Regions from separate parts of the Weissella sagaensis genome, predicted to be linked through region 3. Evidence: riboswitches for the same ligand, from Rfam matches in the RefSeq annotation. Region 3 holds a riboswitch; each other region holds the start of a gene.

Region 1 (7,996 bases), on a different contig from region 3:
TTAAACCGGTTGTTTGATAGGTCGAATAATAATTTCATTAACATCCATGTTGTCAGGCGTATCAATTGCATAAGCAACAGCCGTCGCCACATTTTCAGCAGAAAGTCCAATTTCCTTTTCGTTTTCTAGTTCTGCTTGTTGCGTTGCTTCATCAGTAGATGATTTATATAATTCCGTTGCTACAGCACCAGGTGACACGATTGAAGTACGAATGCCATCATTATGATGTTCCTGGCGCAAACCTTCCATAATTGCTCGTACCGCAAATTTTGACCCATTATAAACTGCTAAATTGGGTACAACGACATGACCAGCTACCGAATCAGTTGCAATAATATGCCCAAATTTTTGCGATTGCATGATTGGTAAAACAGCCGCAATTCCATTAAGAACACCCATAACATTAACATTCAAAATATTTTGCCACTCATTACGAGCACCCTTAATTAAAGGATTAATCGGCATAATACCTGCATTGTTAAATAGGACATCAATTTTTCCAAAATGTTCAATTGCCGTTTTTACTAAATCATTAACTTCATCAAAATTAGTGACATCGACTTTTTGTGTGATGATTTCTGCTTCAGAATATTTTTCCTTTAGCTCATCTAATTTATCTACACGTCGTGCACCAATAACTAACTTTGCATGTTGTTTTGCTAAATTTGCAACTGTTGCAGCACCAATACCACTTGAAGCACCTGTAATAACAATCACCTTATCTTTAATTGACATATATTCGTTTCCCCCTTGGTTACATTATATGATACGATTACTTTAAACCCTAAACCTGACTTTAGGTCAAACAATAAGGAAGGTAGTAATTATGACAACAGTCTACTCGATTGGTGAGGTTGCTAAACAATTCAATCTTTCAATCTCAACTATCCGTTATTATGACAAAGAGCATTTAATCCCAAATTTACAAAAAAATACAGCAGGGACAAGAGTTTTCACACAAGAAAACTTGGACACCATTAATATCATTGAATGTTTAAAGAAATCCAATATGTCGATTAAAGATATTAAGACTTTCATTGAATGGTGTGAGACGGGGGATGAAACACTTCAACAACGCCTTAATATGTTCCAACAACTACAGCAATCAGTTCAAGAGCAAATGGCTGAACTCCAAAAAACACTAGATACCATTAACTATAAATGTCATTACTATACACAAGCAGTTGCCGATGGTACTGAAGAATACGTAAAAACAGGTCACAATGTTTAAATTGCAACCTGCTTTTTTGTATGACTTTTAATTTTCAATTGATACGGACACTTGTGATAGTTCATGCTCATCTGCCGCAATCATAATCGCAGTTGTTGTGTCACCAACGACATTTAAAGTTGTTCTAAAAATACCCGCAAACCAGTCGATACCAGCCAATAAAGCAATGCTTTCAAGTGGTAAACCAAGGGCAGGGACGATAATCGTTAAAGCAACTAAGCCACCACCTGGAACAGCGACAGTGCCTAAACAGGCAACAATTGCTAATAAAACAATTTCTAACATCATCAAAAACGAAAGTGACAAACCATAAAATTGCGTCATCGTAACACAAGCTAAAGCTAAATACATTGCTAATCCATTACTATTTAATGCCATCCCCAACGGCAACACTAATTCGCTAATTTCTTTCCCAACACCCAATCGTTTTTCAGCATCATGCATTTCGACTGGTAATGAAGCAGCAGAAGACGTGGTCGTCATAGCAATCAATATAATATTCGCAAAACCATGTAGGACCGCATGCAAAGACATATGTGCTCGCAGCATAATCATGGTAAATAGGCCCATTAAAAATAGTAGCGTGCCTAACCCAAATATGCCTAAAAATTTGATTAAAGGTATTAACACCTTTAATCCGTTATCAGCTGTCACTGCTGCCATTAAAGCACCGATTCCTAGTGGCGCTAACCGTAAAACAGCTTGAATTAATGACACCAATAATTGATTTAACTGCTGCAATCCCGTAAGAATAGCGTCATATTGCTGACTAGTATTTGCCTTACTTAATACCACTCCAAACAACAAAGCAAAGATGATCACTTGAATCGTGTTACCTTGTGTTAAGGCTTCAAAAATATTAGTTGGAAAAAATCCCAATATCATATCAGTTAATGCAACTTTATTTTTAACAATGTCATCAGTCAGAGGTGCATTAAGTGTTAAATGTAGTCCCATACCCGGATGGAACAAACAGCCTAGAATTAAACCAACTAGGGCAGCAATCACGGTTGTAATCGTAAACCATAATACGATTCGCATACCTAAACGGCCTAATTGCTTGATGGGTAATTTACCAATTGCCGCAATAACCGTACAGAAAACCAAAGGGATTACTGCCATTTGAATCAACCTTAAGAAAATATCGCCAATAATTTTAATATCGGCAATCTTAGATCTTAAAACAGCACCCAAGATGATGCCTAATACCGCACCAATAATAATTTGCGTTGTTAGACCTAATTTTATTCTCATTTCATTCACCATTTGCCTGTACAAATAAACTGTTTGCCAGCAACGATACACCCATTAGTAAGTCAGCCGATTTTGTATATTCAGTAGGAGTATGACTAATGCCAGCCTCACTAGGGACAAAAATCATCGTTGTCGGTACAAACGAACTCATAATTTGACTATCATGACCAGCACCAGAAAATAATGTTTGATATGAATAATTCATTTGGGTTGCCAAAGCTGCATTTTGCATACGTAAATCATCTGACAATCGCGTTGCAGATACGCATAGTGTTTCGATAACACTTGTTCGTTTAGACTGTTCAAGCAATTGCAGCATCTGTGTCACAAAAGCCGTTAATTGATCATCAGTATTTGCTCGGCAATCAATGGTAAAGCGGCAACTTTCAGCAACAACATTGCTGACATTGGGTGAGACATGTATTTCACCAATCGTAAACGTTAAATCTTCTGCTGCTTTAGCTGCTAATGCATATAACTTCGCCATTAATGCACTAGCCGTTGCAATCGCATCCTGCTGTTGTATCATTGGTGTTGTACCAGCATGATTGGCTTGCCCATGTACTGTCACTTCATATCGTTTTTGTGCAACGATACCGGTTACTAAACCGATTTTTTTGTGACTTTCTGCCAGACGTGGTCCTTGTTCAATGTGTAATTCGGTAAAAGTTACGGGCAGTGACACGCGCTGGGTTTTAACATGAGGTAGTTGCTGCAATTGTGTAACCGCTAAACGTCTCGCTTCGTCAAACGTTATCCCTTGTTTATCTGATATTACTTCCGTCTGTAATGTACCCGTATAATATTTTGAACCCGTAAAAGTAGCTGGAAAACGGCTACCTTCTTCTTCACTAAATGAAATTAATCGTAGCGGGTGTTTTGGTATACCATGTTGCTCATAAATTTGTTGAATAGCACAAAAGCCACCCAAAACACCGTATAAACCGTCATAACGGCCACCATGTTTTACTGTATCCATATGTGAACCAGTTGCGACAGGCCGGTCATTCATTTGTCCAGGAAAATCTAAGTAAACATTGCCATAATCATCGACCGTTGCCGTTGCACCGTTACGTTGACCTAATAAAATTAATGCTCGTTGATTGGACAACCAGTCTTGGTTATATACAAGTCTATTTTGATTATGTTGATGAGTAAACTGATTCAATAAATCTAACAATTGTGACATTCTAATAACCTAGCTACTTACTAATTCCCAAAATAGGGGATGATGCAGCTGCTTTTTTATCTAAGACACGACCAGGCTGGGCCAAATAACCTTTACGTCCTGCTTCAACAGCTAACTTAAAAGCTTCTGACATCAATGGAATATCACCAGCCGTTGCCATTGCTGTATTTGCCATCACTGCAGCTGCACCCATTTCCATGGCTTCAGTCGCTTGGCTCGGACGACCAATACCAGCATCGACAATAATTGGCACGTCAATTTCATCAATCAAAATTTGAATCAAATCTTTTGTTGCTAATCCTCTATTAGTACCAATTGGTGCACCTAATGGCATTACCGCAGCTGCACCAGCTGCGACTAATTTACGAGCTGCATTTAAGTCAGGTAACATGTATGGCAAAACAATAAATCCTTCATCAGCCAATACCTGTGTTGCCTTAATTGTCTCTTCATTATCTGGTAATAAATATGTCTTATCAGGGACAACTTCTAATTTAATAAAATCACTACCACTCAATTCACGTGCAATTCGGGCCATACGAATTGCTTCTTGAGCATTCGTACTACCAGATGTATTAGGTAAGATAGTAACATCATCAGGAATATAATTTAGAATATTTTCTTCTTGCGTATTCGTACGACGAAGTGCCATCGTAATAATTTGCGCACCGGCATGATGAATTGCTGAATCAATTAATTCATATGAATACTTACCAGAACCCAAAATAAACCGTGAGGAAAAATGGTGTCCACCAAGAATTAGTTCATCATTATTTTCAGTCATTATGTTTCTCCTATTCTGACAATACGGGTTGGTTAGTCAATAAACGTAAAATCGCATTCGCTTCATGTCCGGCACATACCATAACACGTGGTGCCATCAATCCTTCCATGCCTTTGCTATAGCCATCCCCACAAATATAGACATTTGGTAATGGTTGCTTTGTTTGTATTTCATTGGTAAGATGCAACCCAGCCATCCCATTCCCCATAACCAATGGCTTATCAGGATAATGTTTTGTTGCACCTTCCAATAACATTGCCTTTGCTGTTGGATTATCAAATGCCTCACAGATAATATCAGCATCTGCAAATAATTCAGCAATGTTCTCTGATGTTATCTTAGTTTGCACCGTATCTATCTCAATAAATGGATTAAATTCCAATAAATTTTGCTTTAACGCCGTTACTTTTGGTAAACCAATTTGACTAACTTTATACTGTTGCCGGTTAAGATTACTCATTTCAATCGTGTCAAAATCAATAATTGTTAAATGACCAACACCACTACGAGTAAGGGCGATTGCAATATTAGAACCCAATCCGCCAGCACCTGCAATGATTACATGCGCTTGTTGTAATTGCTCAGTTGTACCAGCAACATTACGTTCCTTCATTCCCATAAAGAATTCTTTGACGTCTACGCCTTGAAACTTTGGTATCATTTCATCGTCCTCTTTTCTAACCACCACCTACAAAAGAAATTAATTCAACCTTGTCATTTTCAACCAAGATTTTTGTATCTAATTGATCACGATGAATAATTTCACCATTTAATTCAACAACAACATTTTGCATCATACTTGTCTTAGCTTTTAGTAAATCGGTTAAAGTTTTACCAACCATTTGATCCATTGGTTTACCATTTACATTAATCATTAAAAAATGCCCTCCTTTCTGATCATGAAAGAAGGGCATTTGCACATAGTCAAATATCGCTCTTCCTTCGATCGCATTACCGACATCAGGTTCATGGGTATTTCTCAGCCTTACGGCACCCCAGACGATGATTCTTTAGATTTAATTTTTACCAATCGCTCTATACGATCCGAATAAAATAAAAAAGGTAGTCTCTTTGCATACACAAAAAGACTACCCATTAATTTCTATAAATGGACTGTATCTTCCTGCGCAGGTATTAACCAAATCAGGTTCAGTGGGTATATTCTCAGCCATATGTGGCACCCCAGATACGTTAATTAACTTAACTACTTAACAGTAGCACGTTTTTTTTATTAATACAATCCTTTCAAGTAAGCGGTTCCATAATTAAATTGTTGTTGGTTTAACTTTTTGTTCCAGATTTCCCATCCACCAACCAAGCCAAGTTCCCAACGCTAACAAGGCAATTGCAAACAAGTAGTGCCAAATCGTAAATCCGGTATAGTCCAACGGCACAATCATGACGGTAGAAGCCATGACAATTCCAAAAATAGCATGGAATAACTTTGCATAAGCCACTTTGAACACATATGCCATCACTTTTGCAAATACTAAAACGATAACTAATAAGCCAACAATCAGTGGGACCAGTACTGATAAATCACCTGTTTTAATACCATCACTCATTCCTTTATATAATCCTAGGTAAATCAGAAAATTTGATGGACTTAGCCCTGGAACTAATAAACCTAGTCCAATCAAGCCACCTGATAATAACCAAGCACCTGTACTAGGTGTCATGGTCGAAAATAGGGGCTGTCCAAACCATAAGAATAGCAACATTAGCACACCAGTCATAACCATAATACCTAGATCAGCTTTAGAACGACCATGTTTACCAGCTTCTTGCCACAAAGTTGGAATCGTTCCTACAATGGCCCCAATAAAGAACCAACGTGCCACATTTTCTACTTCACCCAACATAAAACTAATCACAAAGGAAAGTAGAAAAATACCAATCACAGCGCCAATACCAACTGGCAGGAAGAATAAGAAATTAGCTTTGAAATTTTTGAATGGATTAGCCATGAATAATATCATACGTTCATATAAACCAAACACAGCAGCTAAAGCACCACCACTGATTCCTGGTAAAATAAATCCCGATCCAATTAATGCGCCTTTAACAGCACGGAAGATAGTATCTCCTGGTCGTTTTTGCATTGATTATAGCCTCATTTCATTTATCATTTTGTTGATATTTATATTATTTCTCTTCATTATATCTGATAAAGGCTTATAATAAGTTAAAAAATAGACTTTTATTAACTTAATGACAAAATTCTTTTTTAAGTTCTTTGCTATAATGAATTACAAAATATTTTTATGGGGGAATATCATATGCCTTTAACTTATACACGTCTAGCTCAACCAGAGGATGTTGATGCTATTTTTAGTATTATTCAACAAGCGGTTGCATATCTAGGTAGTCAAAATTCACCACAATGGCAGGGCACGGCCGAACCAAAACGCGATGAATTCATTCATGATATCCAAAAGGGGAGCGTTTATGTTTTAATTTATAATCATGCTATAGCCGGCATTGGTAAACTAGTACCCGGTCCAGAGCAAGCCTATGAAAATATTGATGGTTCGTGGCTAGGGGATGAAAAACAATATATGACACTACATCGCATTGCCATCGATGCCAACGTTCGGGGGCAAGGATTAGCACATCAACTAATTCATGATTTAGTTTTGCTATCCTTAGATCATGGTTACCGAGATATCCGTATTGATACACATGAAATTAATCAAGGTATGCAAAAAACAGTTAAAAAGGCCGGCTTTGATTATCGTGGTCATGTGTTAATGCCCGTGCCAAATGGTGATCGATTGGCATTTCAACTTTTATTGACTGATTAATATTTTTGAGAAAAAAATAACCGTCTTAGCTTGGTAGAGCTAACGGTTATTTAAACACAATCTAATACCGTTTTAAACGGCTCTACGAAAGAAGTCTTGTGGTAAACAAGGCTTCTTTTATTTATAGGCATATTATTTAAGCGATAGTGCTAGTGTTATGCAAATTATTTAATGTTATTTATACCATCCTGAAAACCAGCTATAAAACTCATAATAAAATTATTAATCACTGGAACGAAATATAAAATCAAAGTAAATATAATAAGCAAACCCACGTAATGTTTTTGAAACCGTCATTTTTGCACCTATTAGTTGCAGTCCTGTCACAACAACCTTTCTATAAAAAAAGGTGGTACAAAATATTTTGTACCACCTTAATATCATCATCTATTTAAGCGCATCATGTTGCTTAGACCACAAACTATAACCACCAACTAACGCAACAAAAAATACAATTGTTGCAACCACTGACCATCTCGTTGACCCATCAATTGTCAGAATAATCAATATAATCAGGAAGAACAAAATAGTAGCATAACTAGTTGCTGGGAACCATGGCATTTTGTATGGATTGTTTTTTGATGCTGCCGATTGCTTATATTTAATATGAGCAATCATAATCAAAATCCAAACAAAAATAAAGCTCATTGTTGCAACACTTGTGATTAGTGTGAAAATTTTTGAAGGGAAGAAGTAATTCAACAAAACAACAACTAAAAAGACAACTGCTGATG
Region 2 (7,996 bases), on a different contig from region 3:
TTGTCTTGGTTGGTGGCTAACAGTTTTCCCTTTGATAAGGTTTTGTAAAACAGTACCAGTAAATTCTGGGTAAATATCAACATCACCACTCTTAATCGCTTTATAAATAAATGTTGTGCCACCAAAATCCGGTTTCAATTGCACGTCCAAACGTGCATTATCGGCTTCAATTAATTCTTTATACATATTTATTAAAATTTCTGGTTCACCGCCTAGTTTACCAGCAATTGTAATACGTCCTTTAGGCTGTGTTAGTGCTTTACCAGTAAAATAACCACCAAGTAACAAAATTGCAACGATCGCTAGGATGCCCATTTTTTTCAAAGATAATTTACCAATTATTTTAATTAACCATGAAAAAGCCAATGCCAAAACAGCAGATAAAATTGCGCCTAATAATAGCTGTGCATTATCATTTGTCTGGATACCAATCATAATAAATGATCCTAATCCACCACCACCAATTAATGCTGCTAAAGTAGCTGTTCCAATAATCATGACCATTGCAATGCGCAATCCAGATAGAATCAGCGGCATAGCCAATGGTAATTGAATTTTAAATAACTTAAAATATTTTGAAAAACCAAAAGCTTCAGCTGCTTCCAATAAATTCGCATCAATTTGCGTTAATCCTGCATATGTATTTTGAAAGATTGGCATAATTGCATATAACACTAATGCTATAACAGCAGGAAATGTCCCAATACCAACAAATGGAATTAAAACACCTAATACAGCTAAACTAGGTATCGTTTGAATGATACCTGCAATTTGTAAAACAACTTCACCTGCTCGTCGATGATTCATTAAGATAATAGCTAAAGGAATTGCAATCACTGCCGCAACTAAGATTGCAGCCAAAGAAAGTAGGATATGCTCTTCTAAAGCGACAATAATGTCGCTTGCATGTGTCATCACAAAATGCAACAAATCATTTAACATTTTACGCTCCTTAATATTTGCTAATATACATTAATAAATGACGTTGATTAATGATATATTGTTGGTCAATAATAGCACTATCATGACGATACAACATAGCTGCCAGTTCTTGGAGAGTTTGTGTACTTTTAAGATGTGGTCCCTCAACGGACACATCAGTAGTAATCTTCTGTCCTAGGCCAGCCTCAAGTAAATCAGCAATTAACGTTATTCGTTGATTGTTAAATAATGATGATACTACTGCATTAGCCGGTTGATTAATAATTGTTTGCGGCTTACCTACTTGTTGCAGCTCCCCATTAACCAATACACCAATTTTTGACCCCAAGCGTAACGCTTCTTGCATATCATGTGTGACAAAAACAATTGTTGGCCTAAATTCTTGATATAAAGATAGTATTAAATCTTGTAATTGTTTACGTGATAATGGATCTAATGCACTAAAAGGCTCATCCATTAAAATAATTTCTGGCTTAGTAATTAGCGCACGGACAATACCAACACGCTGTTGCTCCCCACCAGATAGTTCACGTGGCATACGCGTTCCATATTGTTCATATGGTAACCCGACTTTATCTAATAATATTTTGACTAATTGTTGCCTTTGACTACGTTTAACGCCATTTGCTTCTAACAAAATACCTGCATTTTGACTAATCGTAAGATTGGGGAAAAGTGCAATATTTTGTAAGACATAGCCAATATGTCGCCTCAAAATTGTCGTATTCGTACTTGCTACATCTTTATTATCTATCAAAATTTTACCGTGCGTTTGCTGTGTTAGCCGATTAATCATTTTAAGAATTGTTGTTTTACCACTACCACTTGGGCCAACTAATACAAAAAATTCACCGGATGCAATCGTTAAATTAAGATGATTCACAACTTGTTTATCTTGATACGTTTTTACAACATCCTCAAATACAATCATTGTAATATTCCTTTCATTATATATGTTTTAACTAAATTTAGTGCTTTTATCATAATATCAGTATATAAAAAAGACTGGGTAAACTAAACCCCAGTCTCAATCTGATTATAGCAAACTAATTGCTTCTTTTAATTGTTTTACCTTATCTGCAATATTTGGTGCTTGCATAATTTCACTCACTACGGCCACACCAACAATATTGGTATCTGTCAGCGTATTGATATTGTGTTCTTTAATACCACCAATTGCAAAAACTGGTATATCAACAGTTTTCGTAATTTCTTTTAGCGTTTGCTTACTAGTTGGCTTTGTAATAACTTTCGTTTGCGTTGGAAACATTGCACCAGTTCCTAAATAATCAGCACCTTGCTGTTCTGCTTCAACCGCACGTGCTACCGTTTTCGCTGATACGCCCAATATCTTATTTGGTCCTAATAATTTACGGGCCACATCAACTGGTAGTTCATCATCACCTATATGCGCCCCACTAGCATCAATTACCAAACAAATGTCAATACGATCATCAATAATCAACGGTAAGTGATACCGATCCGTTATCTTTTTAACTTTAATAGCTAGTTCATAATACGCACGTGTGGTTAAATCTTTTTCGCGTAATTGCACAAAAGTTACCCCATTAGCACATGCTGTATTAACTCGTTCTAAAAATGTTTCCTCGTTTTCATCATAGCGTGATGTCACTAAATACAATTCTTTTGCCATTAATAGTCCCCTTCATTTGATCCATCCAATTTGGATTTTGTTCACCCAGTAATGATAATTGGTTTAGAAATTGTTGTCTAAAATCAGCAATTCCTTTTGTTGTGGCGGTCATTTTAGCTTGTTCACCCGCAATATTTAAATAACTAATCGCCAAAACAGCAGCAGTCTCAGGCACAATTTGTTCACCTAATAAAGCTGCTAACAGTGCACCTAATACATCACCTGAACCCGTAAAACAATCCAATTCTAAAACACCATTCTCTAAAACCCACACATTATTTTGGGCTACAATAATATCTTTTGCTCCTGTAGCAACGTAAATTGAAGTAGTTGGTAGTGTTTTGAGTGCTGTTATTAACTCTGTAAATGCTGCAGGTGTTTGATCGATTTGGTTGCCATCCACACCACGACCATTTGTTTTCAATCCTGCAATTGCTCGCATTTCTGAAATATTACCACGCACAATTGTTGGTTCATACGTCATAATCGCAGTCGCTATATGCATTGCTGTCCTAGCACTTGCGACACCTACTACGTCTAAAACAAAAGGTTTATCATGATAGGCTAGCTTACTTGCAGCCAGCAAACTCTCTTCTTTAGCTACGGATAAGCTACCTAAATTTAACAAAACACTGTTTGTTTGTCTTGCCAAATCTGAAAAAGCCCGAACATCTTCAGTCATTATAGGTTTTGCACCAATATAAAGTAATGCATTGGCCACTGTTTCAACGGAAACCGTATTCGTTATACAATGAACTAACGGTGCAGTAGTCAATGGCATGGTTACTTTTTCCATTATCGTATCACCCTTTTCCCATTAAACACTTGCATCATATCTTTAAACAAAGAAATTTTCTTAGCTTGCTGCCAAATTAACCAAGCAGCTACCGCCCCCATTAATGTTGCCCCTAAAAATCTTGGCGTATACAACAACCAATATAAATCTGTTTTAGTACCTGTAAATAATACCATTACCGGATAAGAAACTAATGAACCAATAATCCCCGTCCCAATAATTTCGCCAATAATTGACCCGTAAATATTCCGCGTTAGGCGTGCACCAACACCTGCTAACAATGCACCGAAAACAGCCCCCGTTAATGCCAATGGCGGAATCCCCATCAAAAGCATTCTAATAATACCACAACATACGGCCATAACGGTTGCATATAATGGCCCCATTAAAACACCGGCCAATATATTAATAACGCTAGACATCGGTGCCATGCCTTCAATACGTAAAATAGGCGATAATACAACATCCAAAGCAATCATCATTGCTAAGTAAGTTATTTTCCTAACTTTTGAATTCATCTTAATTCTCCCAAAAATTTTACTGCTTATAAAAGTCAGACAACAAAAAAGGCCTTTTTGCAATAAAAAATCACAAAAAAGCCTTTATAAATACAATTACTCATATTGGTATTTTCACAATTCCTACGCTTAAATAACTAAAACAGGTACGAAGGGTCTAGAGCAATCCTCTTTCTCAGCCATAAATGGCTCCCCTTTGTGATTAATATTCTATTATATTACCATCATAACACATCAATCAACAAAATACTGACTAATTAATATGTTGGTTAACGACTTGTGTTATATATTTCCAAAATAGTTTATTAGCATTGGACTCATGCTCTTGTTTTAAACGTATAAAGCCAAAATTACTGGTTGTATTTAACCGCACCTTACGCTTAATCAGTTGATTATCATTACTAATATCAACACGCTTATCCATAACCAAAGCAATTCCCATACCATTTGAAACCATGTTTAATATTATATCAACACGTTTTCCTCGATAAGCAACAGCTGTTGTTAACTGCTGTCGTTCAACCATCATACTAAGTTTATTAAATACTAATGATTCTTCACCATCCAACACTAAAATATCTTCTTGTAAGATATCATTGATTGACAGTACTCTTTTGGCCGATAAGGAATGATTTGCTGGCAACACAGCCACTAAGCTATCTTGATCGGTTAACAGTGTTTCAAATTTATTGTTTAATCCTGTAATATATTGGCCAAAAATAATATCTGCTTGATTGTCTAATAATGAGTCAACAAGCTTACGATCTTTAATTTCAGAAAAATGTAATGTTACTTCTGGAAAATTTTGATGAAAAGAGCTCATTAATGAAAACCCTTCGTAATTTGAAAAAGCTGACATCGTATGAATTGTTAAGACATTGTCCGACTCAATATTATGTTGATTTAATGTTTGTTGTAATGCATCAAATTCATGAATGATTTTTTTAGCATACATTTCTGTAATACGGCCTGATTCAGTTAGCGAGATACGGCGATGTTCACGTATAAATAATTTTGTTTTTAATTCTTTTTCCAAGGCTAATATTTGTTTAGAAACATTTCCTTGTGTTGTATATAATCTTCTAGCTGTCTCAGAATAATTTTCGGTTTTAGCTAAGTCTAAAAACACATTAAATTTATGAATATCCATAATAGACTTCCTTATACATTACTATTTGGAATAGTTTATCACAATTATAACCTGTATGGCATCTCAATAATATTAAAAGTGTTTAAAATATTTTAATTTAAAATAACTTTCATGCTTGTATTTATAATGAACAAGTAGATTACTCATAATAAAAAAGCAATAAATCACCAAAATTGGTAACTTATTGCTTTTTAGTATGAGACATTTATTTTTCAGAAATAGCAGCGATTCCAGGCAAAGTCTTACCTTCTAAGTACTCCAATGAAGCACCACCACCAGTTGAAATATGACTTAATTGATCAGCAACACCTAATTGTTGTACAGCAGCGGTTGAATCACCACCACCAACAATGGTTGTTGCCCCATTTTCAGTCACTTTAACAAGTTCTTCACCAATAGCCAATGTTCCCTTAGCAAAGTTTTCCATTTCAAATACACCCATAGGTCCATTCCAAACAACTGTCTTTGCATCTGCAAGAACTGATTTAAATAGCTCAATTGACTTAGGACCAATATCTAGCCCCATGTATCCATCTTTAATGTCACCTTCAGCAACATATGACTCTGCATTATTTGCAAAGTTATCAGCTGCGACAGCATCAATAGGCAATACTAACTTATCACCAGCATCAGCAATCAATTGCTTAGCCAGTTCAACCTTGTCAGCTTCAAATAATGAATTACCAATTTTTTCACCCTTAGCAGCAGCGAAAGTGTAAGCCATTCCACCACCAACGATTACCTTATCAGCTTTTGCCAATAGATTTTGGATGATTGTAATTTTATCAGAAACTTTTGCACCACCAATAATGGCAACAAATGGACGTTCTGGATTTTCAACTGCACCACCCAAAAACTTAATTTCTTTTTCCATCAAGTAACCAGCTGCTGTTTGTTCAATATTAGCTGCAATACCTGCATTAGATGCATGTGAACGATGAGCCGTTCCGAATGCATCATTTACAAATACGTCACCTAATGAAGACCAGTAAGCACCTAATTCAGGATCATTCTTTGACTCACGCTTAACTTCCTCACCATCAACAACATCAGCATAACGTGTATTTTCAAAGATTAATACTTGACCATCTTCTAATTGGTTAATGGCTTCTTCTAGTTCAGGACCTTCAATGGCAGGAACAAAAGTTACAGGTTGACCAAGCAAATCAGCCAAACGTTGTGCAACTGGCTTCATTGATAATCCAGGCTTATCATCTTCACTCTTAACACGACCTAAGTGTGAAAACAATACTGCACGTCCACCTGCTGACAAAACATGCTTAATAGTTGGCAATGCTGCTACAATACGGTTATCATTAGCAACTTCTTGTTGACCATCAACTTCCTTTAGCGGAACGTTGAAGTCAACACGCATCAATACTTTTTTACCTTTTAGCTCTAAGTCATCAACTGTTAATTTCGTCATAAAATTCCTCTTTTCTCTACTAAAAATAACTAAGAAATTTATATAAAAAACGGGTGGTTCAGACTATTACTAAACCACCCGTTTTCAATAATAGTTATTCCACTATTAAAGTGTTGCCAAGTGCAACAAAGTACGGATCATGTTTGAAGTGAAACCATACTCGTTGTCATACCAAGCAGCAGTTTGTACTAATTGCTTATCACCAACAGTGATAACCTTAGTCAAAGTTGGATCAAATACGGCACCGTGTGTGTCACCGATGATATCTGATGAAACAATTTCATCAGCATTGTATCCAAATGAATCATTTTCGTACTTCTTAACAGCTTCGTTGATTTCTTCAGCTGAAACAGTCTTTGACAAAACTGTTGTCAATTCAGTAACTGAACCGTCAACAACACCAACACGTTGTGCGTGACCATCCAACTTACCAGCAACTTCAGGAACAACCAAACCGATAGCCTTAGCAGCACCAGTTGAGTGAGGAATAGTATTTACAGATGCAGCACGATTTGAGCGCATCTTCTTACCCTTAGGACCATCCAAAAGCATTTGAGTACCAGTGAAAGCGTGAACAGTAGTCATCAAACCAAGTTCAATACCAAATTCCTTGTTCAAGGCGTTTGCCAATGGTGCAAGTGATTGAGTAGTACATGAACCAGCAGATACAATGTTATCATCTGCAGTCAATGTATCTTGGTTAACACCGTACACAACCGTTGGAATGTTACCAGCAGGTGCTGAAATCAACACCTTCTTAGCACCAGCATCCAAGTGAGCTTGTGACTTTTCTGCTGAAGTGTAGAATCCTGTTGATTCCAAAACAACTTCAACACCATCGTTAGCAACCCACTTCAAGTCAGCTGCGTTACGCTCAGCGTATACACGGATCTTCTTACCGTCAACGATAATACCTTCTTCATCAGCTGAAACTTCAGCTGCCAAAGTACCATGTGTTGAATCATACTTCAACAAGTATGCCAACATAGCAGGGTTTGTTAAATCGTTAATTGCAACAACTTCAATGTCATCTGCAGTATCCTTCAATTCAAGGATGCGACGAAATGCTAAACGACCAATACGGCCAAAACCGTTGATACCAATCTTAACAGTCATATTATTAAGATCCCTCCCAAAAAATTCTTTTTTTGTTACGTTCCTACATGATATATTATACGACTTTACTTATATTTTCGCAAACAAAGTAAGTCTCTGAACAAATGCTTAATTTCAAAATTTATTTCCAAAAAAATTATATTAGATTGATTATAAAAAAATTGTTTAACAATAGATTATTATGTTTATAATCTGATTTAAGTTCCAAAATAAACACTCACGAATAAGAGTTTTCTGAAACGTTTAATCAGCTATTTACCGATTATTTATCATTAATTAATAAAATTTTCACAATCTATTTTTCAAGCACAAGACGGTGGGCCTCTTTATCATCTACACCACCTAACCTAATCAATCCATAGCGCATTAGTAAATTTATTCCCCTAACATATCG
Region 3 (7,996 bases):
AACCTACAATTAACAAAGCTTTTTGTCACAGCATTTATACGACGAACACAATACATTAAGTTATGGTTACGTCTAACATTAATTGGCGTTGGTGTTGCTTGGTTTACAACTGGATGGCTACAAACTATTTTGTTAATGATTTTATTGTATTTACTAGTCCTTCAATTAATACCATTATACGATGTTCATCAGCACATAGTCTTTAATTTTTTATATCCAATTACACAGAAACAACGACTAAGAGCATTCCAGCTTGCTATCTTGCCTTGGATTGTGACAACACTAATTATCTGGTTAATGGTTGTATTTATAACGACGTTTAATCTTAATTTGTTAATACAAAATATTTTAAGCCTTGTCCTATTAGGGTGCATTTTGGTATTCTGGTATACGGAACAAAAAACTACTAGAAACACACAAAGGAGACACACTCGTGCGTTTACGAAATAAAAAATGGGCTCAGCCTTGGTTAGAGAACCATACTGATCTTGTTATTGATCAAGAACATGCTGTTGCCCTTAAAGGTAATTGGCAAAACATCTTTGCAAAAAAGCAACCTTTACAAATTGAAATTGGCACTGGAAAAGGTCAATTTATTATTGGCATGGCTAAAAAGTATCCTGAAATTAATTTTATCGGTATGGAAATTCAAGAAGCTGCTATCGCTGTTGCAGCTCGAAAAGCTGATGAAGATGAAGCATCATTACCAAACTTAAAATTCATTTATGGTGATGGTGCTGGTGTGGATACTTATTTTGCAAAGGGGGAAGTAAGTAAACTATTCCTTAATTTTTCTGATCCATGGCCTAAAAATCGTCATGAAACTCGTCGGTTAACTTATAAAAGTTTCCTAAAAAGCTATCAAGCTGTCTTACCAGCAGGTGGTGAAATCGAATTTAAAACGGATAACCGTGGCCTTTTTGAATATTCACTATATTCATTTGCAAATTATGGCATCAAATTTGATCCAACTGGTATTTCATTGAATCTACATGAAGATACCGATAAAATGGTCAACAATGTCGAAACTGAATATGAAGAAAAATTCTCATCTAGAGGTTTCCCCATTTATAAATTTATTGGGTCATTTAATTAACTAATCACCGTAAAATAAAAAACACCAGCTTAATACTGGGCATTGAGGTGTTCCCCGAAAGTTAAATTTTTACTTTCGGGGAACACCTCACATCAAGCCCTAATATTAAGCTGGTGTTTTTTATAACATCATTATTATTCAGGTAGGGTTACTGGCACTTCAGTAACAACGCGAATCGTAACGGTTGTTTTCGTTTTTGACCATTGCGCTTCAGTACCACATTCGCTTAACTGTTGTATTTGTTGTGCTAAAAATCCTGTTTCCAATGAGAAACTTGCATCTAAATTATTTTCTAAACGTTCTTTGATAACAGGTCCATCTAATATCCAAGTTTGTTCAATTGATTTTTGATCGGTTTTAGTTAAATTGCCGAAACCAGCTGAGATAAAGAAACGTTGTATGTCATCAATACTAGTTAGTTTAAATTTCATTGCCAATGATTTACCAGCCCAATAAATAATTTCAGATTCATCATTTTGTAATAATTCAGGTAACAAATAATCACGCAATAAGATCAAAGAAAAGTTATCAAACTCTTGGTTTTGTATGGATTCTGTCATGATTTACTCCTTTTTACATTCACAGATAATTATAGTGTATTCATAGGTTATTTGCCAATAGTTTACATGAGTGTTACAATAAAAATCTTGAAAGGATGGCACGTTACATGGTTTTACCGTATAATCCCTTAAATAATAGTACACTTGGTTTAGTTACTGGTGATTTGATGGCACAACAAGTTGATGGTCATGACACATCTTGGAGTGGCGACTCTGCGCTAACATTAGCAACAATTAGTAGCTTGTCACATGGTTACAGTTTAACCGATTTGATGGATCGATATTTAAACTGGTATCAATCTGGTGAATATAATAATCAAAATAAACGACCAAAAAAAGTTGGTGAAACAACGTTTTTTGCCTTAAATAAATATGCACATACCAAAGATCCGTTTAATTCAGGTGGTCGTGACATATCTGACAATGGTAATGGCGCTTTAATGCATATTACACCCGTAATTTTATATCTTCGCGCCAAGTATGGTGAAGATTTTATTTTACATGATCCGGCTATGTTAGTTTTGCATCAAGTTACTGGGTTGACTCATAATCATCCCCAATCATTGATTGCTAGTGGCATTTATGCCTTAATCATTAATAACTTATTACAAAATATTCCACCTGTAGAAGCAGTTGATTTAGCCGTCAGCAGCTCTTATGAGTATTATGCGCAACACAAAATTTTTGTAGATCACTTATCCGCATTTCAAGGTTTAAATAAACCTGATTTAAAAAGTGTGGCTGAAAATTCATTACGAACATCAGGCTACGTAGTAGATACGTTAGAAGCCGCAATTTGGGTTATCCTGAATAGTAACAGTTTTAAAGAGGCATTAGACCTGGCTAAATCATTACCAGGTGAGCCTCAATGTGTTATGCCATTAGTTGGCGCATTAGCAGGCGTTTTATATCATCAAGAACTTATTGAAGGTATTGATGATCCTATATTTGAACCCGTTCTGAAAGTACTTAAAATAGCTGAGCAAAGTCATAATTTTAATTAAGTATTAAAGTAAAGTTGGCTTATAACCATCTTTTTTTAAATTTATATTGTTAGGAAAGAAGGTATCAACAATCTAATGGACGCATTAGTTAGTAGTATTACCGGCGTTTTAATGATCTTAGGTTTGGTTGCCCTAGGATTTTTTTTGGTCAAAGGAGGAATATTTAACGATGATGATGGGCGCATCAGCAATTTTTTATCTGGTTTCATTACCAAAGTTGCAATGCCAGCGTACTTAATCGTACATATTCCACAAGACTTTACACCTAAAACATTAATAGCGATGGGCGGAAATCTATTTTTTCCCATTGCTAGTATGCTGTTATTACTAGTCTTATCATTTTTTATCGTCAAGTTAATCCATGTAGATCCTAAACATAGGGGGCTTTTTCAGTCATTATTGTTTAATTCCAATACAATTACAGTTGGACTACCAGTCAATATGGCCTTATTTGGTACAAAAAGTCTGCCATACATTTTAATTTATTATATGGCGAATACCACTATTTTTTGGACTATTGGTGTTTATATGATTTCTATCGATGGTAATCACAGCAAACACTTCAATTGGCGTGAAACTTTATCAGGTATCTTTAATCCACCAATGGTTGCGCTAGTCATTTCATTGGCATTTGTATTCTTAAACATTAAATTACCACCTTTTTTAGTGACAGATTTAACTGAATTAGGTAATACTAATGTGCCATTAGCGCTTATCTTTATTGGTTTTGCGATTGCCAAAACACCACGTAAAGACTTGTTACCTAACCTAGAAACAATAACCTTATCTTTAAGTCGATTTGTTTTAGCTCCCATAACAATGGCATTGATTATGCTGCCTTTTGATTTACCTGTCTTGCTAAAACAAGTATTCATCGTACAAGCAGCCATGCCTGCGATGACCAATGCTGCTATTATGGCATTACATTATAATGCTGACTATAAGTTTGCCTCTATTACCATTACTCAGACAACTTTATTAATGTTAATCGTTATTCCAATAATTATGTTCATTATTACGTAATTTATAAGTACAGACTGTGGTTGTTCTCTCATGAACAACCACTTTTTTTATACAAAATAACATTCAATATACAATTTATATGTATATTTTCTCTTTTTTAATCTTTTTTATTGTCATATATTGCATATTTTTACATTTATTGTTAGTATGATGATAACATTATCAAATATTTTTTTGGGGACTATTATGATGAATACAATACAAACACAGCTTTACTATGCAGACTGGTTAAAAGACTTAAAAAATTTACTAGCAATTCCCTCCGTTCGTGATGATGCGTTAGCCACTATAGATGCACCTTATGGTCCAGGACCAAAAGCTGCATTAGATTTCATGATGGCTATTGCTGAGCGTGATGGCTTTGAAAATATTGGCACTGTGGGGAACAGAGCTGGTTTTATCTATGTTGGACCAGAAAATGATACACAACCTATTGGTGTCATCGTCCATGTTGATGTGGTTCCCGTTAATGATCTTGATCAATGGCAAACAGATCCATTTACGCCAACAGTTAAAACAGATAATCACTTATATGCACGCGGTGCTGATGATATGAAGTCAACTGTTATGTTAACTTATTATGCAATTAAGGCCATTCAAGATGCAAAAATACCATTGAAACATCAAATCCGTTTTATCATTGGTACCGATGAAGAAAGTGAATGGGCTGATATGCACCAATATTTTGCAGAAGAGGGTCCTTTGCATTACGGATTTTCTCCTGATGGTTCAGCCAATTTATCATATGGGGAAAAGGGGATTAGTCAATTAGATTTATACTTTGATTCTTCAAATAATGCTGATAATCCGGTACAACTTTTGAATTTTCATAGCGGTACTGCAACCAATGTGCTTCCTGGGTTTGCAACTGCAACGGTAGCTGGTATTGAGGTTGATACATTACAACCACTGTATAATCATTATCTTAAAACGGTAAACTTATCTGGAAATATTAGTGCTGTAGATGATTTTGTGAAACTTAACTTACAAGGTGTTGCAACCCATGCTGCTCGACCTGAAACTGGTAAAAATGCTGCAACCTACTTAGCTCATTTTTTAAATAACTTTGATTTTAGTAGCAATGCAACTAAATTTTTACAATTTATTGGTCAGACTCTACATGAAGATCCATTTGGTGAGAAGTCAGGATATGGTAAAGCAGAACCGAAATTAGGTAAAACTAGTCAAAATATTGGTATTACGGATTTTGTTGCGACTAAAACAGGGCACATCAACCTAAACTTCCGTTATTCATTAGCCTTTAATGAACCCAAAACTGTTAAACAAATATTACAAGATGAACCATGGTTATCTAAAATCACGCGTGATCCAGCAGGTTTAACACCACATTATGTTAGTCAGGATAATAAATTGGTTACTTTATTAGCGCAAGCATATCAATCAATTACAGGTGAGTTACCAAAACAAGGAATTAATGGTGGCGCTTCATTTGGTCGTTTAATGCCTAACGGTGTCGGCTTTGGTATTATTCCAACATCTGAACCTTCTCTAGCCCATCAAGCTAATGAATCATTTAACTTAGACAACTATGATACAGGTATGCATCTTTTAATTGCAGAAATCTTAGCACTAGCCGATAACTTATAATTAATATTGACCCGCATTAAAACCCATGTCATAATTAAATAACAATTAAATAATTTACTAGGGGAGCATTCTGCTGAGACGATTTACTATCGGACCCTTTGAACCTGTTTAGTTAGTGCTAACGAAGGAAAGTAATGGTAAAATGCGATTTAGAACACAGAGACCAGATATTTCCTGGTAGCTGTGTTTTTTTATTGTCATATTTGGGAGGAAATCATGTTAGAAGTACCACAAGTTATTACAATTGCATCAACTGATTCAAGTGGCGGTGCCGGCATTAATGCTGATTTAAAAACTTTTCACAATCAACAAGTTTATGCCGCAACGATTGTCGTAGGTTTAACTGCTCAAAACACATATGGTGTCCAAAACCAGTATGCAATTCCAACAGATTTTATTAGTGAACAGTTTAAAAGTATTGCTGATGATTTAAACATCAAAGCTGCCAAAACAGGTGCATTATTAGATGCAAATCGTGTTCATATCGTTGCGAAAGAGTGGCGACATTATGAGCTAGGAAAACTAGTGATTGATCCTGTTATGGTAGCTAAAGGTGGGGCGCAATTATTAAGCGATGAGGCAATTTCGACGATGATTAACGAATTAATTCCCCAAGCATATTTAATCACACCTAATTTACCTGAAGCCCAAGTTCTTGTTAATCAAACTATCATAACAGATGATGATGTTAAGCAAGCTGCCAAAAAAATTCAAAAAATGGGCGCTAAAAACGTCTTAATTAAAGGCGGTCATCGCAGTAATTCTGAAAACAACTATGCAGATTATATTTTATATGAAGATGGTTCTTTTGAATGGCTCGTCATGCCTGGTGTTAATACAAACCGTACACATGGTACAGGTGATACCTTATCAGCCTTTATTACGGCCAATTTAGCCAAAGGATATGACCTTAAAATAATTATGCCAAAAGCTAAAAAGTTTACTTATGAAGCCATTCGACAAACAATTAATGTTGGTCATGGACACGGACCATTAAATCATTGGGTTAAAACAACCATGGAGAGTGAATAATGAAATTTCACAATTATTTATTAAAACAAGCTGAACCAATATTAAATGACATTTATCAATCATCATTTGTAAAGGGCATTGGTTTTAATAATTTATCACAGCAACAACGCGATTATTATGTTGCACAAGATAGTTATTATACAGATGAATTTAGTCATTTATTTGATTTGACGATTACTAAATTAACAACAGAGCAACAAAGTACACAACCACAAACTTTAGACGAAACAGTAGCGCATGATGCTCTATTAGCTAGTCCAAATATGCTTAATATCCCACCAGATGATCATAATTTAGCTTATTTAGACCATATGAAAACAGAAATTATGTCTGGTGACGCAACTAATGCAATGTTGGCTCTATTACCATGTACTGAATCATATCATCTCATTGGTAAGCGTTATTTAAATACGACCGCTCATAACACTTATTCACCTTGGTTAGAGTACTACACGAGCTCAGCATACCAAGATTTTACACAGTGGAGTTGGCAAGTTATTGATGCTCAGATACCTGATTGGCAAAAATTACCAGTAAATGACCAAAAACGTTATTTAAATACTTATTTAACTTCGTATCAGTTTGAATTATCATTTTGGGAACATGCTGCCCAACAATAAACTATGCAATGAATGCTATAATAAAAATATGTTGATTACAGAAAAGGAGAAAATTTAAATGAATACATTAATTTCAGTCGCAATCGCACCATTTGGTGTTGGTGATGAACTAAGTAGTTATGTTGATGAAATCATTGGTGTCATTGAAACCTCTGGTCTAACATACAAAACAACAGCTATGGGCACGGAAATTGAAGGTGAATGGACTGATGTGATGAATACAGTTCAAAAAGCAATTGAAACATTAACTGATAAGGGTATTCGTGCTTATGTTTCTTTAAACGCTGATATTCGTCCAGGACATACAAATACTATTGAAACCAAATTGCAAAAGATTAATCATAAATTAGAAGGTTAAAAATAGCGCTACTAATCTGCCAAATTAGTAGCGCTATTTTTATAGTAAAAGCATTTTTTTCTTTTAATTATATATACATCATGTATATTATTTTACAATAATATTAAAATTCCGCTTTTTTATGCTTTTTTTATAGACAAATCCTAAATTTGGCACTATATTAGTAAAGGTAAACGCTTACACACAAGCGTTCGCAATTATTTTAAGGGTTTAGGAGATTTTTTTATTATGCAAACTACAATGTCGTCATCAAAGGGGCAGCCAAAAGTTGTTAATCGTTGGCTAGTCATCTTTGGTACTATTCTTGTGCAATTGGGTGTGGGAACTTTTTATGCATGGAGCATTTTTAATACCCCAATATTACAAATGTTTGATCAATTAGTTATTGACGTTAAAACAGGTAATCCTGCTGCCGTTCAACCTCATCTGGGTTCAATTTCACTTATTTTTTCAATTGGGGCATTATCATTATCATTATCAACTATTTTTGTGGGTACGCTAGTTAAAAAATTTGGTGTTCGTAAGGTGACGATTACGGCAGGAATTATATTTGGATTAGCAACAATTATTGCATCAAGAGTTAATTCGGCAGATCAACTATGGCTATACTACGCTTCTGTTGGCGTTATGCTAGGGGCAGCTGATGGAATTGCTTATATGGCAACTCTTTCAAATGCTATTAAGTGGTTCCCTGA

Evidence for each region. A riboswitch is a leader RNA that binds a small molecule or an ion and turns the genes downstream of it on or off. The one in region 3 is predicted to bind thiamine pyrophosphate.
Region 1: another riboswitch for thiamine pyrophosphate. It lies ahead of thiS (sulfur carrier protein ThiS); the one in region 3 lies ahead of thiD (bifunctional hydroxymethylpyrimidine kinase/phosphomethylpyrimidine kinase).
Region 2: another riboswitch for thiamine pyrophosphate. It lies ahead of thiW (energy coupling factor transporter S component ThiW); the one in region 3 lies ahead of thiD (bifunctional hydroxymethylpyrimidine kinase/phosphomethylpyrimidine kinase).

What each region holds. Positions count from the first base shown of each region.
Region 1 covers NZ_BLKA01000001.1:485,996-493,991, forward strand. Annotated here, with positions in the region: gene G7Y65_RS02485 (SDR family oxidoreductase) at 1-735, opposite strand; gene G7Y65_RS02490 (MerR family transcriptional regulator) at 827-1,231, shown strand; gene G7Y65_RS02495 (dicarboxylate/amino acid:cation symporter) at 1,259-2,485, opposite strand; gene G7Y65_RS02500 (Zn-dependent hydrolase) at 2,487-3,674, opposite strand; gene G7Y65_RS02505 (thiazole synthase) at 3,688-4,458, opposite strand; gene thiF (sulfur carrier protein ThiS adenylyltransferase ThiF) at 4,469-5,119, opposite strand; gene thiS (sulfur carrier protein ThiS) at 5,136-5,333, opposite strand; TPP riboswitch at 5,378-5,466, opposite strand; TPP riboswitch at 5,562-5,653, opposite strand; gene G7Y65_RS02520 (DUF368 domain-containing protein) at 5,724-6,560, opposite strand; gene G7Y65_RS02525 (GNAT family N-acetyltransferase) at 6,738-7,262, shown strand; gene G7Y65_RS02530 (amino acid permease) at 7,650-7,996, opposite strand, start outside.
Region 2 covers NZ_BLKA01000005.1:11,782-19,777, reverse strand. Annotated here, with positions in the region: gene G7Y65_RS06335 (ABC transporter permease/substrate-binding protein) at 1-942, opposite strand, end outside; gene G7Y65_RS06330 (ATP-binding cassette domain-containing protein) at 953-1,873, opposite strand; gene thiE (thiamine phosphate synthase) at 1,979-2,596, opposite strand; gene thiM (hydroxyethylthiazole kinase) at 2,559-3,392, opposite strand; gene thiW (energy coupling factor transporter S component ThiW) at 3,392-3,910, opposite strand; TPP riboswitch at 4,014-4,116, opposite strand; gene G7Y65_RS06310 (LysR family transcriptional regulator) at 4,164-5,060, opposite strand; gene G7Y65_RS06305 (phosphoglycerate kinase) at 5,266-6,486, opposite strand; gene gap (type I glyceraldehyde-3-phosphate dehydrogenase) at 6,592-7,602, opposite strand; gene G7Y65_RS06295 (hypothetical protein) at 7,898-7,996, opposite strand, start outside.
Region 3 covers NZ_BLKA01000002.1:262,756-270,751, reverse strand. Annotated here, with positions in the region: gene G7Y65_RS03865 (ABC transporter permease) at 1-450, shown strand, start outside; gene trmB (tRNA (guanosine(46)-N7)-methyltransferase TrmB) at 434-1,096, shown strand; gene G7Y65_RS03855 (DUF2507 domain-containing protein) at 1,231-1,656, opposite strand; gene G7Y65_RS03850 (ADP-ribosylglycohydrolase family protein) at 1,764-2,660, shown strand; gene G7Y65_RS03845 (AEC family transporter) at 2,736-3,683, shown strand; gene G7Y65_RS03840 (Sapep family Mn(2+)-dependent dipeptidase) at 3,870-5,291, shown strand; TPP riboswitch at 5,341-5,438, shown strand; gene thiD (bifunctional hydroxymethylpyrimidine kinase/phosphomethylpyrimidine kinase) at 5,508-6,323, shown strand; gene G7Y65_RS03830 (TenA family protein) at 6,323-6,943, shown strand; gene G7Y65_RS03825 (MTH1187 family thiamine-binding protein) at 7,002-7,301, shown strand; gene G7Y65_RS03820 (OFA family MFS transporter) at 7,530-7,996, shown strand, end outside.